2 regions of the Arthrobacter sp. NPDC057009 genome follow, and region 2 is predicted to be linked to the other one. Evidence: predicted binding sites of a transcription regulator. Region 2 holds the regulator's gene; the other holds the start of a gene.
What was found. Region 2 encodes HrcA, which represses chaperone genes, less so after heat shock. Its sites were predicted from a motif close to TTNGCACTCGNNNNNNNCGAGTGCNAA; they were not measured.

Region 1 (5,795 bases), on a different contig from region 2:
CGCGGTGGCCTTGGACGCGCCGTGGCCGCTGGCACAATCCGCTGCGCCCACCAAGATCGCACTCTTCGGCCGCTCGCCGGGCGCGTACAAAGCACTGCTTGCCGTCCTGGCGGGCAAGGCCGGCGCCCCTGGAAAGCTGCCGGCCGCCGTCGGACCCTACCCGGTGGGCACCGGCTGCAGGTAATGGCACCGGTTGCAGGTAACACGGGCGTGCCCGCCGTTTAATGCACGGGCTTTAATGGAGGGGTGCCGATTCTGAACAAAGACATGACCCTGTGCATCTCCCTCTCGGCCCGGCCGAGCAACAACGGGACCCGCTTCCACAACCACCTGTACGACCAGCTGGGCCTGAACTGGATCTACAAGGCCTTCGCGCCCACTGACCTGGCCCAGGCGATCGCGGGCGTCCGCGGCCTGGGGATCCGGGGCTGCGCCGTCTCCATGCCCTACAAGGAGGACGTCATTGCCCTGGTGGACGCCATGGACCCGTCCGCGAAGGCGATCGACTCCGTCAACACCATCGTCAACGACGGCGGGCGGCTGACCGCATACAACACCGACTACACGGCGATCGAGCAGCTGCTGCAGAGCAACGCCGTGCCCGTCGGGTCGTCGGTGCTGCTCAAAGGCGCCGGCGGCATGGCCAAGGCCACGGCCGCGGCGCTGCGTGACGCGGGCTTCAAGGACGTCACCATCATCGCCCGCAACGAAGCCGCCGGCAGGGCGCTCGCCGATCTCTACGGCTTCGCCTGGCGCGCCGAACTCGGCACCGGCGCGGAGGCGACGGCGGACATGATCATCAACGTCACGCCCGTGGGAATGGCCGGGGGACCCGAAGCGGACGCGCTGTCCTTTCCCGCCGAAACCATCGAGGCCGCCAAGGTTGTCTTCGACGTCGTAGCGCTGCCCCCGGAAACGCCGCTCATCAAGGCGGGGCGGGCGGCCCGAAAGCAGGTCATCACCGGTGCGGAGGTGGCCACCATCCAGGCGCTGGAGCAGTTTGTGCTGTACACGGGCATCCGGCCCACGGAGCAGCAGGTCCGGGACGCCGAGGCGTTCGTGCGCGCCCAGTAGTTAGCAGGCGCAGTAGTTAGCAGGCGCAGGAGGTAGTGGTCCCCGTACTTACACGGGCTCCACGGAGACAGCCACTCTTTCCTCCCCGATCCGGGTGAGGACCAGGGTGGCTGTCTTCTTGGCGGTTTTGCCTTCGGCTTTACCGCCTTTGCCGGCGCCCTTGCCCGCCGGCAGCAGCTGCTTGCGCAGCTCCTCCGGGGTGACGGAGGTGCCGCGCTTCTTGATGTCCAGCACGCCGACGCCGTTGTCCCGGACCCAGCCCTTGAGGGCTTTGACGTTGAACGGCATGACCTCCAGGACCCGGTAAGCCCGCGCGAACGGCGTGTCCACCAGCTCCGGGCCGCAGATGTAGGCAATGTGCTCGTCCACGAGATGCCCGCCCAGTTCCAGGGCGAGGTCGGCCACGAGACCGGCCCGGATGACCGCGCCGTCCGGCTCGTACAGGTAGCCCTCCACCGGGCCGACGGGGGCTACGGGTCCGGCGTCGAACCCCTCGCCGCTGGTCATTTCCGCGGCGCCGTCCGGCCCGATGACCAGGGCGGCGCGGCGGACGCCGGGACGGGCCACGGCGTTGAACCACAGCGTGACTTCCGTGACGTCCCCGCCCACGGAGACCCACTGCGCCTCGCAGCCGGCAGGCACCGATTCATGTGGCATGCCGGGGCCCATCTTGACGCCGACGGCGCGCCCTGCAGCGGCGAGCGACTCCACGAAGGACAGCGGCGGAGAGAAGGCCTCGGGATCCCAGATCCGCTTGGTGCCGGACGTGGTGGTGGTGCGGCGGGCCGGGTCCAGCCAGACGCCGGCCCCGTCCTCCAGCTCCACCGACGTCGCGTCCGAATGGACCACCCTGGCGTGCGGAAAGGGGATCAGGTTGATGGTGGCGCAGGCGGCGGTGGTCTCGTCGACCTCCACGGCGGTCACGGCGATGTCCAGCGACGCCAGGGCCATGGCATCGGAGCCGAGGCCGCAGCCGAGGTCGGCGACGTGCCGGACGCCGGCCTGGGCAAAGCGCTGCGCATGCCGGGCCGCGACGTTGAGCCGGGTGGCCTGCTCCAGGCCGGCCTGGGTGAAGAGCATCTGCCGGGCGAATTCGCCGAACTTGGCCTCGGCCTTGGTCCGGAGCCGTGACTGGGTCAGGACGGCGGACACGAGTTCGGGGGAGTGGCCGGCCTTGCGGAGGTTTGCTGTGAGGGTGAAGGAATCGTCTTCCCGGTAGGGTCCGAGCGAGGCCAGCAGCTCCCATCCTTCTTCTGTGAGGAGCGGGGCGATCTGGTCCTGCGGTGCTTCAGACATGGGATCAAGCCTAGTGGAGCGGCCGCCCCGGCTGTTCCCGATAGGGTGGTCTGAATGGAATCCAGCGAAACGCCCGCCCCAGGTCAGTCCGGTTCAGGTCAGCCCGAACGCAACAACCCTGATCCGGTGCCGGAGCAGCATGGCCGCCTGGTCCGGTATGCGCGCCCGGCGCTGATCGCCGGCGCTGTGGTCGCCGTCGTCTGCCTTGTCCTGCTGGTGATCATTTTCCTGCTGGACTCCTTCAACGCCACCGTCTATTCAGTGGGCGGCAAGGACATCAGCGACGCCACCGAGGAAGCCCGGCAGATCCGCGATCTGTATCTGGGCGCGCGTATAGGCGGCATCGTGGTGCTGATTGTGTCGGTCCTGACCGCCGCGGCGTCCGCCGCCGTCCTGGTCCGCGAGCAGCGGAAGACAGGAGACGCCGACGGCGGCGAGGACCTGGGGTTCGACGACCTCGCCGGCCGCTGACTGCCGCAGCCGGAACGGTTACGGGCCGGGGCAGCGTGGGTTACGTGAGGTGAATTTCTGGCACTCGCCTTGACCGAGTGCTAACCCCTTACATAGAGTCATCATTAGCACTCTCCCTAGGCGGGTGCTAATACACGAAGAGCTGCCAGCCTGGCTGCTGCCGGCACCGCGACGACGGTCTGCCGCCACGGCGCAACAGTTTTTACTGTCCATGAATTTTGACGAAAAGGAGAGGTCCGAGTGTCGGTCTCTATTAAGCCTCTTGAGGATCGCATTGTTGTCCGCCCGCTCGAAGCCGAGCAGACCACCGCTTCCGGCCTGGTTATCCCGGACTCCGCACAGGAGAAGCCGCAGGAAGGCGAAGTTGTAGCAGTGGGCCCCGGCCGCTTCGAAGACGGCAACCGCGTGCCGGTGGACGTAGCCGTTGGCGACGTCGTCATCTACTCCAAGTACGGCGGAACCGAAGTCAAGACCGGCGGCACCGAGTACCTCGTGCTTTCCGCCCGCGACGTTCTGGCGATCGTCGTTAAGTAACTCTTTGGGTCCCCGTGCCGCTGCCCGCGTCTGATTTTTTCTGACCGGGCGGCTGCACGGGGTTCTGTCTTGAAAGGACAAACCATGGCAAAGCAGCTTGCGTTTAACGACGCTGCCCGCCGGTCGCTTGAAGCCGGCATCGACAAGCTCGCCAACACGGTTAAGGTGACGCTTGGTCCCCGCGGCCGCAACGTCGTGCTGGACAAGAAGTGGGGCGCCCCCACCATCACCAACGACGGCGTGACCATCGCCCGGGAAGTCGAGCTGGACGACCCGTACGAGAACCTTGGCGCCCAGCTGGCCAAGGAAGTCGCCACCAAGACGAACGACGTCGCCGGTGACGGCACCACCACCGCCACCGTGCTCGCCCAGGCACTGGTCAAGGAAGGCCTGCGCAACGTAGCCGCCGGCGCCGCTCCGGGCCAGATCAAGCGCGGCATCGAGGTCTCCGTGGAGGCCATCGCTGCGCGCCTGCTGGAGAACGCCCGTCCCGTCGAAGGCACGCAGGTGGCCAACGTTGCCGCCATCTCCGCCCAGAGCGAAGAGGTTGGCGAGCTGCTCGCCGAGGCATTCGGCAAGGTTGGCAAGGATGGTGTGATCACCATCGAGGAATCCTCCACCACGCAGACCGAGCTGGCCCTCACCGAAGGCATGCAGTTCGACAAGGGCTACCTGTCCCCGTACTTCATCACCGACGCGGACCGCCAGGAAGCCGTCCTCGAGGACGCCCTTATCCTGATCAACCAGGGCAAGATCTCCTCGCTGCAGGAATTCCTGCCGCTGCTGGAAAAGGCCCTGCAGGCGTCCAAGCCCCTGTTCATCATTGCCGAGGACGTCGACGGCGAGGCCCTGTCCACGCTGATCGTCAACCGCATCCGCGGCACCCTGAACGTCGTGGCGGTCAAGGCCCCGGGCTTCGGCGACCGCCGCAAGGCCATGCTGCAGGACATCGCCACCCTCACCGGTGCGCAGGTTGTCTCCCCGGAACTCGGCCTGAGCCTGGATACCGTTGGCCTCGAGGTGCTGGGTACCGCCCGCCGCATCACGGTGACGAAGGACAACACCACGATCGTTGACGGCGCAGGTTCGGCTGAAGACGTGTCCGCACGCGTTGCGCAGCTGCGCGCCGAGCTGGCCCGCACCGATTCCGACTGGGACCGGGAAAAGCTGCAGGAACGCCTGGCCAAGCTGGCCGGCGGCATCGGCGTGATCAAGGTCGGCGCAGCCACCGAGGTTGAGCTGAAGGAAAAGAAGCACCGCATCGAAGATGCAGTGTCCTCTACCCGCGCCGCCCTTGAAGAAGGCATCGTGGCCGGTGGCGGTTCCGCCCTGATCCACGCGCTGAAGGCACTCGACGAGGACCCGGCCGTCACGGCGCTCGAAGGTGACGCGGCTGCCGCCGTCGGCATCGTCCGCCGTGCGCTGGTCCAGCCGCTGCGCTGGATCGCCCAGAACGCCGGCCACGACGGCTACGTTGTGACCGCACGGGTTGCCGAGCAGGACAACAACCACGGCTTCAACGCCAAGTCCGGCGAGTACGAGGACCTGATCGCAGCGGGCGTCATCGACCCCGTCAAGGTCACCCGCGCAGCACTGCGCAACGCAGCCTCCATCGCTGCGCTGGTGCTCACCACCGAGACCCTTGTGGCCGACAAGCCGGCCGAGGAAGACGAGCACGCAGGCCACAGCCACTAAGCTGCTGCCCGCACCCGCGGTTTCCGAAAGGGGCCCGGTCCAGCTGACGCTGGGCCGGGTCCCTTGGTGTTGCAGGGACCTGCTTGCCTGAGCCCGTTAGCCCGGTTTATCGCAGCGCGTCCAGCGCAGCGCGTCGAGCGCAGCACGTCCAGCGCAGCGCGCTGATCCTAGCGCCGGGCGCGGAGGGCCTGCCGCCGAAGCCGGAGCGCCGCGCCGTCGGAAAGCCGCCTGGTGACCAGCCGGTGGAAGTACAGGACCGCGACGGCGGCTGCCACGATGCCGCCGAGGTTCACGAGCAGCTGCAGGGCAGAACCGGCCGCCTTGTTGAATTCGCCCAGGACCAGTGCCACGGCGACGAAACCGGCCGCGGGGACGGTGGTCACCGAAATAAAGACCCCGATCAGGGCGGCCGAGCGCCCGCTGATGACCGACAGCATCCCGGCGCCGCCGGCGAGGACGGCCACGACCAGGGAAAACGGTCCGGGGTGGTAGATGAACTCCGCAGCGGAGGCGCGGTCCAGCACGTCCCGGGGGAACAGGTTGGCGGGCAGTGCAAGCCAGGTGATCAGCGCGGTGGTGAGCATCGCCGTCGGGAAGCCCAGGCCGAGGGCCAGCGACGCGCGCCCGCCGAGCCTCCAGTTGCCGCGCACCACGGCGACAGCCAGGGCAGCAAGCGGCCCGAACTCGGGCCCCACGGCCATGGCGCCGACGATGGCGATGGTCGA
Region 2 (9,961 bases):
CGTTGTGCTTCATCCCAGATGCTGTAGGCGTTGACGATGTCCCCCACCAGGCGGTGGCGTACGACGTCGGCGGCGTCCAGAACGGAAAAGCTGACGTCGTCGATTCCGGTCAGTATCTCCTCGACGATGCGCAGGCCGGAGCGGGTCCCGAACGGAAGGTCCACCTGCGTGACGTCGCCGGTGACCACCATCTTGGAGCCGAAGCCGAGGCGGGTCAGGAACATCTTCATCTGTTCCGGCGTGGTGTTCTGCGCCTCGTCAAGGATGATGAAGGCGTCGTTCAGCGTCCGGCCACGCATGTAGGCGAGCGGCGCGACTTCGATGGTCCCGGCCGCCATCAGCCGGGGAATCGACTCCGGATCCATCATGTCGTGCAGCGCGTCGTACAGCGGCCGCAGGTACGGATCGATCTTGTCGCTGAGCGTGCCGGGCAGGAACCCGAGCCGTTCGCCCGCTTCCACGGCGGGGCGGGTGAGGATGATCCGGCTGACTTCCTTTTGCTGCAGCGCCTGCACCGCCTTGGCCACCGCGAGGTAGGTCTTGCCGGTGCCTGCGGGGCCGATCCCGAAGATCACTGTGTTGGAGTCGATCGCATCCACATAGTTCTTCTGGTTCAGGGTCTTGGGCCGGATGGTTTTGCCGCGGCTGGACAGGATGTCGTGGGTCAGCACCTCCACCGGATTCTGCAGCGACTGGCTCCGGAGCATCGAAACCAGCTGCTGGAGGACTGCAGGCGTGATCACGGTCCCGCGGGCCACGAGTCCCCGGACCTCGTTGAGCAGCCGCATGATCCGCGGAACGTCGGCCGCGGGTCCGTTGATGGAGAGTTCGTTGCCGCGGACGTGGAAACTGACGGCCGGGAACTGGTCCTCGATAAAGCGGAGGGCTTCGTCGTGGCTACCCAGCGACTGCACCATCTGATCAGAGTTATCGAAGATGACCACCTCCGTCCGGACACCGGGGAGAGTATGGGGAAATTCACCCGTGGTGCGGTCCCCCGTGTTGAGGCGGCGCTTTCCGTTTGCTGATTCAGTCATGGTGACGGCCCTCGGGCCTTCGGTTCCTCCAGTTCGGAATATAACTCGTTTGCGTCCTTACATCTTACGCCAGCGGACGCCCCTGGCCTGCTGCCCCGGAAGGTCACGGCGGACCGCAATTCCGTAACGCGTTCCCGCGATTAGATATCAACTTTGTATCGGCCTCATATCGTTCCCGTTGCAGTTCCGCCGCCTGCCGCGAAAGGCGCACTCTGCTCCAGACTCTCGTGTAATGCTGGACAAGGAGCCCGCCGGGAACGGTCCGGCGTGCCCGCAAGCAACTGCTGTTTCGAAGGGATCGCCAGCATCAGTCAGCCAGGAACTCCGGCCCGGAAAGTAACGCGGATGCGCTCCGTCATGCTGTCCGCCGTGCTTCCTGCTGCCCTGCTGCTGTCCGGGTGCATCGCCGACCCCGGTCCCGCGGGGACCGCCGCAAATTCTCCGACGTCCTCGTCCCGGCGGGCCGCCGGCACCGACGGCGTTCCCACCACCAGCGCGCCGCTGGAAACAACGCAGTCGTCCAATAAGGCGCCCGTCTATTGGATCGGGCGGAGCAACAGCAACGTGTTCCTGTACCGCGAGTTCCGCGACGTGCCGGACGATGAAAACCCCATCACGCGGGCCCTTCGCGCCATGATGTCGGAGACGCCGCTGGATCCGGACTTCTTCACGCCATGGCAGAACCCCAAGAACCTCGCCACATCGATCTCGGGCACCAACGTCATTACCGTGGACGTTTCCGCGGACGCCTTCAACAGCAACCTTGACGCGGACATGGCCCAGCGGGCCATCCAGCAACTCGTCTACACGGCCACGGCCGCCGGCGCCAGTTCGGGGCTGATCGACGCCGGCCAGCAGATCGAAGTGGTGATCCTGGTGGACGGGCACACCGATTACCTGGCCTTCAAACACGTCAAGCTCGGTGCGCCCACACCCCGCAGCGCCGGAATGGTGGCGCCGGTGTGGATCATTGATCCGCAAGAGGGCACCGGGGTCGGCGACGGGCGCGTCAAGATCTCCGGGCGAAGCACCGTGCCCAACGGCAAACTGCACTGGCGCATCCTGAAGGTCCAGGACAACGGCGACAAGGAAAACTACCTCACCGGCGAAGTCTCGGCGGCAGCCGATCCGGCCGCTGCCGGAGTCTTCGGCATCACGGTTAACCTCGCGCCCGGCAATTACGAGGTGCGCGTCTCCCAGATCAACCCCGGCCGGGCCGAGGATGAACCGAACGTGGACTCCCGCGGGTTTACTGTACGCTAGCAGCTCTCCGCCTGTCCCGTGTGATTTTTTGATCCAACCTTGCGGCAAGCCCGATCTGTCCTTGATCGGCCGCGGTGAGAATGGGCGAAAACCTACAGGAGGTGCAAGGCGCAGTGACGAACATCAAACTCGTGGACGACAGGCAGGCACCGCTTCCCGGCTTCGACCTGCCCGATCTTGACAGCGGCCATCCGGCGACCGGGCAGCCGAAGGTTCCTGCGACTGCAGGGACAGGTGAACGGGACGTGTTCCCGGTCTACCCCTTCATCTGAGGGCGCCTCTTCACCTGACACCGCCTCGGCTGCCCCAGGGCGCAGGTGGAGCTGCGGGCTACCAGCGTCCGAGGACGTCGCTGGCAACCACGACGCCGGCCGGTCCGGCGGTCGATGACCGCAGCACATGCGGTCCCAGCAGCGCCGTGACCGCACCCGCGCTGCACAGCCGGGTGACCTCGCGGGGGCCGATGCCCCCTTCGGGGCCGACGACGAGGAGGATCTCGGTGGCGTCCGCTCCCGCCCCCTGGTGTTCCTCCGACCACTTGCCGTACCAATTCGCGAGGACCTGCCGCAGCGGCGTGACCGCGTCCTCGTGCAGAATGACGGCAAGACCCGCGCCTGCCACCTCTTTGGCCAGGGCCTGGGTGTCGACGGCGGGACGCACCTCGGGGATCCAGGCGCGGCGCGCCTGCTTGGCGGCGGCCGTTACGGCGGACTGCCATTTGCCATGGGCCTTAGCTGCCCGGTCACCCTTCCACCTGACGATGGAGCGTTCCGACTGCCAGGGGATCACCGCGTCGATGCCGAGTTCGGTGGCGGTTTCGATCGCCAACTCATCGCGGTCGCCCTTGGCGAGTGCCTGCACGAGGACCAGCCGGACGTCCGGCCGCTGCTCCATGCTGACGGACGTGCATTCGACAGTCAGTTCGGCGGGGGCGGCTTCGGTGACCGTCCCGGTGATGCGCCTGCCGGCACCGTCGGCAATGTCCACCTGCTCCCCCACCGCCAGCCGTTTGACCGTAACGGCGTGCCGGGCCTCGGCGCCGTCGAGGATGAACAGGGAACCGGGAGCGGTGCTGTCCAGCGTGCCGGCCGGGGTGAAGAATACGGGGTTGCTCACCGCTACAGGTTACCGAGGCGGTCCCGCAGCTTGGCGAAGACGCCGCCGCTCGCCGCGAGCTTGCCCTCGGAGAACTGTTCACCGCGGAGCTTGGCCAGCTGCCGGAGCAGGTCTTCCTGCGCGGGGTCGAGCTTGGATGGCGTTTCCACCTGCAGGTGGACCTTGAGGTCGCCGCGGCCGTAGCCGCGCAGGTGGGTGACGCCAAGGCCTCGGAGCGTGATGATCTCGCCGGACTGGGTGCCCGCCTTGACATCGATCTCCTGCTTCCCGTCGAAGGTCTCCAAGCTCAGTTCCGTGCCGAGGGCGGCAGCAGTCATGGGGATGTTCAGGGTTGCGTGCAGGTCGTCGCCCTCGCGGACGTAGGTGGAGTCATTGTTGACGCGGATTTCCACGTAGAGGTCACCGGACGGTCCGCCCGCGGGGCCGGCCTCGCCCTGTCCCGAGAGCTGGATCCGTGTTCCGGTGGCCACGCCGGCGGGGACCTTGATGGTCAGGGAGCGGCGGCTGCGGATGCGGCCCTGGCCGCTGCACTCGTTGCAGGGGTCCTTGATGACTGTGCCGAAGCCCTCGCAGGAACCGCAGGGCGCGGCGGTCATGACCTGGCCCAGGATGGAGCGGACTGCCCGCTGGACCTGGCCGCTGCCGCCGCAGATGTCGCAGCGTTCCGGATGCGTGCCCGGCTGGCAGCAGGACCCTTCACACGTGGGGCAGGTGACGGCCGTGTCCACTTCCAGCTTCTTGTTGACGCCAAAGACGGCGTCGCGCAGCTCGATCCGGACACTGATGAGCGCGTCCTGGCCGCGGCGGACGCGGGACGCAGGTCCGGTAGTGCCGCCGGCGCCGAAGAAGGTGTCGAAGATGTCCTGGAACGCGAAGCCCTGCCCGGCGTAGCCGCCGCCGCCGAAGCCGTTGTCGGTGCCATTCTCGTTGCCGGTGGTGTCGTAGACCCTGCGCTTCTGCGGATCGGACAGCACCTCATAGGCGTGGGTTACGGCCTTGAACCGTTCCGCGGCCTCTTCGCCCGGGTTGACGTCCGGGTGAAGGGAGCGGGCCAGCTTGCGGTAGGCCTTTTTGATCTCTTCGCCGGTGGCTTCCGGGGAGACTCCAAGAACGTCGTAGTGGCTGCTCAAAGTTCGTATCTCTTCCTGGTTGTACTGCCTGTGGTCAGAGGATGTCCGGGGCGTCCGGTCACGGTCCCAGAATCCTCGAAAGGTAGCGGGCCACCGCGCGCACGGCGGCCATGGTGGTGGGATAGTCCATCCGGGTGGGGCCGAGGATGCCCACCTTGGCGGAAGCGTCAGGGCCGTAGCCGGTAGCCACGACCGACGCCTCGGCCAGCCCGTCGTAGGGGTTTTCGCGGCCGATGCTGACGGCCACTCCCCGCGGGTCCTGCGCCATGTCGCTCAGGAGCCGTAGCATCACCACCTGCTCCTCGAGGGCCTCCAGGACTGGTCCGATGCTGAGCGGGAAATCCACGTTGGACCGCGCGAGGTTGGCGGTCCCTGCCATGACCATGCGGTCTTCGCGGCTGTTGTGGGCGAGGCCTTCCAGTCCCTTCGCGAGGGCCATGGCCGCGGGGCGTTCCGCCGGCGCGCAGCCGGCCACGACGGCGGCCAGGTGCTGGGGCAGGATGGCCACCGGTGTTCCGGCCACGCCAGTCAGGAAGCGGGTTCGGAGGGCGGCGATTGTGTCGTCTGACAGGTCCTGCCCGGCGTCGACAACGCGCTGGTCCACCTTGCCGGAGTCGGCAATCAGTACGATCAGCACCTTGCGCGGCGCCAGGAGCACGAATTCAATGTGCCGGACCACGGCGCGGCTGAGGTGCGGGTACTGCACGACGGCGACCTGGTTGGTCAGCTGGGACAGAAGCCTCGCCGTCCGGTCCAGGACGTCGTCGAGGTCCTCGGATCCCTCGAGCAGCGTCTGGATGGCTCGCTTCTCCGCCGGAGAGAGAGGTTTGACCGCCGAGATCTGGTCCACGAACAGGCGGTAACCCTTGTCCGTGGGAATCCTGCCTGCGCTGGTGTGCGGGGCCGTGATGAGGCCCTCGTCCTCCAGTGCCGCCATGTCATTGCGGATGGTGGCGCTGGAAACGCCCAGATGATGCCGTTCCACCAGCGCCTTGGAGCCGACGGGTTCGCGGGAATGGACATAGTCCTCCACGATGGCGCGCAGCACCTCAAGCTTCCGTGGTTCGCTCACAGTCCACCTCCTTTTGGCCTTATCCGCGCCGGGCCTGATCCCGCCCGTAAACGCCATGGTTAGCACTCGACATGCCTAAGTGCTAACAAGTCTAATATGACTCGCCCCGTTGTTAGCATTGGTACCGCTCCGGGCGAAAATCCGGGCGCCTGCCCCCGGCGGCATGCACGCTGCCGGAGCGGCTCTTTTCCATGCAGACTCCTATTGCAAAGCGGTGAATGAATGCAGTACCAGAACTGGGGCCCGCAGGAGATTGCAGCTCCCGCCAAGAACAGCCTGCCCGAGGTGCCGGTGGAGCGCGGGATGGTGCTCGAGGACGCCCAGTCCGGCTGGGTGGGCGCCGTGACCCGGGTGGAGAAGTCCGGCGGCATGCACGTGGTGGCGCTCGAAGACCGCCGCGGCAAGTCCCGGTCCTTCAAGCTTGGCTTCGGATTCCTCCTCGAGGGACAGCCGATCCGACTGATGCCGCCGGCTCCCAAGGCAAAAGCCGCCGGGTCCGCCACGGCCACACGGACGGCGTCGGGCTCGGTGCGCGTGGAAGGGCAGCGCGCCCAGGTGGCCAAGGCCAGCCGCATCTGGGTTGAAGGCAAGCATGATGCCGAGCTCGTGGAAAAAGTGTGGGGCGACGACCTCCGGGTGGAGGGCATCGTCGTCGAGCCCCTGCACGGCATCGATGACCTGGCGGCAGCGGTTGCCGACTTCCGGCCCGGTCCCGGCCGCCGGCTGGGGGTTCTGGTGGACCACCTGGTCCCCGACTCCAAGGAGTCCCGAATTGCCGACGCCGTGATGGCGTCCCCCGGCGCCGCCGGGAACGTGCTGATCGTGGGCCACCCGTATGTGGACGTGTGGCAGGCGATCCGGCCGTCGGTGCTGGGAATTCCGCAGTGGCCCGTGGTGCCCCGCGGCACAGACTGGAAAACGGGGATCCTCACCGCCTTCGGCTGGCCGCACGAGACCAAGGAGGACATTGGCCTCGGCTGGCAGAAGCTCCTCGGCGCGGTGCGGACATACGCTGACCTCGAGCCCGCCCTGCTGGGCCGGGTGGAAGAGGTCATCGACTTCCTGACGGTGCCCTAGTTCCACGGCCATTCCCCGTGTTTCAGCGTTGGGCCCACGGTTGCCCCTACGGCCCGGTATCCTTGGTACGGCGTCACCGCACTGCGGCCCGGCGCCACACGCACCGCACAAAAAGCACGATCGCACCAACGCAAGCTAAAGGAAGACACCGTGGCAGAAGACGCTCGCGACCGCAGGGACACCCAGTCCGGCCAGGACCTGCCCCAGTACCATGGCGTTCCGGCCAACGCGCTTCCGCTGACGGCCAGCGAGGACCGGCAGTGGGCCACCCTGGCGCACTTCGGCGGCATCCTCGGGTGTGTTCCGGCCCTGCTGATCTACCTCATCTTCCGCGACCGCGGTCCCTTCACTGCGCAGGAGTCCAAGGAAGCGCTCAACTTCACCCTGCCGCCGACAATCGCGGCGTTCGTGGCGAACCTGCTGGTGCTGCTTCCCGTCGTCGGAAACCTGTTCGCGGTCCTCGCCACGCTCATTTGGATTGCGCTGACGTGTTTCGCGGTGTCCGCCGGCGTCCACGTCAACAAGGGCCAGCCGCACCGGTACCAGTACAACCTCCGCTGGATTAAGTAACGAGCTCACCAAAACAACGCGAGGTCAGATACTGCCCAATATCCTCGAAGGATTGGGGCGGTATCTGACCTCGCGTTGGTTTTGCAAGTTCAGTCGGGCAGGATCCTGCGGACCACGGCATCGGCCAACAGGCGGCCCTTCAGCGTCAGGACCAGGCGGCCCCTGAAAACCTGCTGCGGTACCACCAGGCCGTCGGCGATCAGCCCGGCCACGGCCTTCCTTCCGGACGGCGAGAGGGCAGCGGTATCTAGCCCTGAGGACAGCCGGGCCTCCAGCAGCACCTTTTCGATTCTGCGCGTTTCCGCGTCGAGAGTCTCGCGGCCGGCCGCCGGGGAGACGCCTGAACCCAGCCGGCCGGCATAGGCGGTGGGATGCTTGACGTTCCACCAGCGCACCCCGCCAACGTGTGAGTGCGCACCCGGGCCGATCCCCCACCAGTCATCCCCGCGCCAGTAGGCAAGGTTGTGGCGGCACGCCTGCTCCGGCGTCGCGGACCAGTTGCTGACCTCGTACCAGTGCAGGCCGGCGCCGGTGATCATCCGGTCGGCGAGCTCATACTTGTCGGCGTGGTCGTCGTCGTCGATCCCCGGAACTTCACCACGGCGGATCTGGGCGGCGAGCTTGGTGCCGTCCTCGATGATCAGCGCGTAGGCGCTGATGTGGTCCGGCTGGTAGGACAGCGCCGTCTCAAGCGAGAGGCGCCAGTCCTCCATCGATTCCCCCGGCGTGCCGTAGATCAGGTCCAGGCTGACCGAGAGGCCGGCGTCGCGCGCCCACTGCACCACGAGCGGGACGCGGCTGGGGGTGTGGGTCCGGTCAAGGACCTTCAGGACGTGGGGCACAGCGGACTGCATGCCGAAAGACACGCGGGTGAATCCCGCATCGGCAAGCAGCTGCAGGGATTCGGGCGTGACCGAGTCCGGGTTGGCCTCCGTGGTCACTTCGGCACCGGGTTCGATGCCCCAGCGGTCGATGGCCGCGCGGAGGATTCGCGCCAGGTCCCCGGCAGGGAGCAGCGTAGGCGTGCCGCCGCCGAAGAACACGGTGCTCAGCTTCCGGGCCGGCAGGCCCGACTGCTCAAGGACCCGCGCGGCAAAGTCCACTTCCGAGATGGCAGTGGAGGCGTAGGCATCCTGGGACGCCCCGCCTCCGAGCTCGGTGGCGGTGTAGGTGTTGAAGTCGCAGTACCCGCAGCGCACCGCGCAAAACGGGATGTGCACATAAAGCCCGAAGGCCCGGCTGGCTGCACCCTCCAGCGCCTGCGGCGGCAGCAGGCCGTCCGACGGCGCGGGGTCGCCCAGGGGAAGAACGCTAGGCATGGGTGCGGCCTCCGGAGCTTACGGCCACGGTCATCACTACTTCTTGGCCTTGTCCTTGGAGGAGTCGTCGGTGGTCAGGGCTGCAATGAAGGCTTCCTGCGGCACTTCCACGCGCCCCACCATCTTCATGCGCTTCTTGCCTTCCTTCTGCTTCTCCAGCAGTTTGCGCTTACGGGAGATGTCACCGCCGTAGCACTTGGCCAGCACGTCCTTGCGGATGGCGCGGATGGACTCGCGGGCGATGATCCGGGACCCGATGGCGGCCTGGATGGGCACCTCGAACTGCTGCCGCGGGATGAGCTCGCGCAGCTTGCCGGTCATCATCACACCGTAGGCGTACGCCTTGTCCTTGTGCGTGATGGCGCTGAAGGCGTCCACCTGTTCGCCCTGAAGCAGGATGTCCACCTTGACCAGGTCCGCGACCTGTTCGCCGTCGGCCTTCCAGTCCAGCGAGGCGTAGCCGCGCGTCTTGGACTTGAGCAGGTCGAAGAAGTCGAAGACGATCTCGGCCAGCGGGATCCAGTAGCGGAGCTCCACGCGGTCCTCGGACAGGTAGTCCATGCCGCGCATCTGGCCGCGGCGGCCCTGGCAGAGCTCCATGATGGCGCCCACGAATTCATTGGGCGCCAGGATGGTGGCTGCCACCATGGGTTCCTGGACCTCTTTGATCTTGCCGGCCGGGAACTCGCTGGGGTTGGTCACGGTGACGTGGCTCTTGTCCTCCAGCGTGACTTCGTAAACAACGTTTGGCGCAGTGGAGATCAGGTCCAGGTTGAACTCGCGCTCCAGCCGCTCACGGACGATTTCAAGGTGCAGCAGGCCCAGGAAGCCCACGCGGAAGCCGAAGCCGAGGGCGGCGGAGGTTTCCGGCTCGTAGACCAGGGCCGCGTCGTTGAGCTTGAGCTTGTCCAGGGCGTCGCGAAGCACCGGGTAGTCGGTGCCGTCGAGGGGGTAGAGGCCGGAGAACACCATGGGCTTCGGGTCCTCGTAGCCGCCCAGCGATTCGGCGGCGGGCTTGGCCAGGTTGGTGACGGTGTCGCCAACCTTGGACTGCCGGACGTCCTTTACGCCGGTGATGAGATAGCCCACCTCGCCGACGCCGAGGCCCTTGGAGGGCGTGGGTTCCGGGGCGCTGACGCCGATCTCCAGGAGCTCGTGGCTGGCCTTGGTGGACATCATCTGGATGCGCTCACGCGGGTGGAGCATGCCGTCCACCACACGGACGTACGTGACCACGCCACGGTAGGTGTCGTAGACGGAGTCGAAGATCATGGCCCGGGCGGGGGCTTCCGGGTCGCCAACGGGTGCGGGCAGGTCGCGCACGATCTTGTCCAGCAGCGCCTCAACGCCCACGCCGGTCTTGCCCGATACCAGCAG

Region 1: groES (co-chaperone GroES) is a predicted target of HrcA. The motif match lies at 2,899-2,925, and genes of this name have one in related genera.

Annotation. Positions count from the first base shown of each region.
Region 1 covers NZ_JBHUSB010000001.1:538,200-543,994, reverse strand. The annotation lists gene ACFTR6_RS02525 (glycoside hydrolase family 3 N-terminal domain-containing protein) at 1-184, shown strand, start outside; gene ACFTR6_RS02520 (shikimate 5-dehydrogenase) at 247-1,074, shown strand; gene ACFTR6_RS02515 (SAM-dependent methyltransferase) at 1,123-2,370, opposite strand; gene ACFTR6_RS02510 (hypothetical protein) at 2,425-2,841, shown strand; gene groES (co-chaperone GroES) at 3,082-3,375, shown strand; gene groL (chaperonin GroEL) at 3,460-5,070, shown strand; gene ACFTR6_RS02495 (DUF389 domain-containing protein) at 5,238-5,795, opposite strand, start outside.
Region 2 covers NZ_JBHUSB010000002.1:139,307-149,267, forward strand. The annotation lists gene ACFTR6_RS03825 (PhoH family protein) at 1-1,037, opposite strand, end outside; gene ACFTR6_RS03830 (GerMN domain-containing protein) at 1,383-2,300, shown strand; gene ACFTR6_RS03835 (hypothetical protein) at 2,414-2,572, shown strand; gene ACFTR6_RS03840 (16S rRNA (uracil(1498)-N(3))-methyltransferase) at 2,631-3,416, opposite strand; gene dnaJ (molecular chaperone DnaJ) at 3,419-4,546, opposite strand; gene hrcA (heat-inducible transcriptional repressor HrcA) at 4,605-5,618, opposite strand; gene ACFTR6_RS03855 (DUF3097 domain-containing protein) at 5,841-6,695, shown strand; gene ACFTR6_RS03860 (DUF4870 domain-containing protein) at 6,846-7,265, shown strand; gene hemW (radical SAM family heme chaperone HemW) at 7,355-8,584, opposite strand; gene lepA (translation elongation factor 4) at 8,621-9,961, opposite strand, start outside.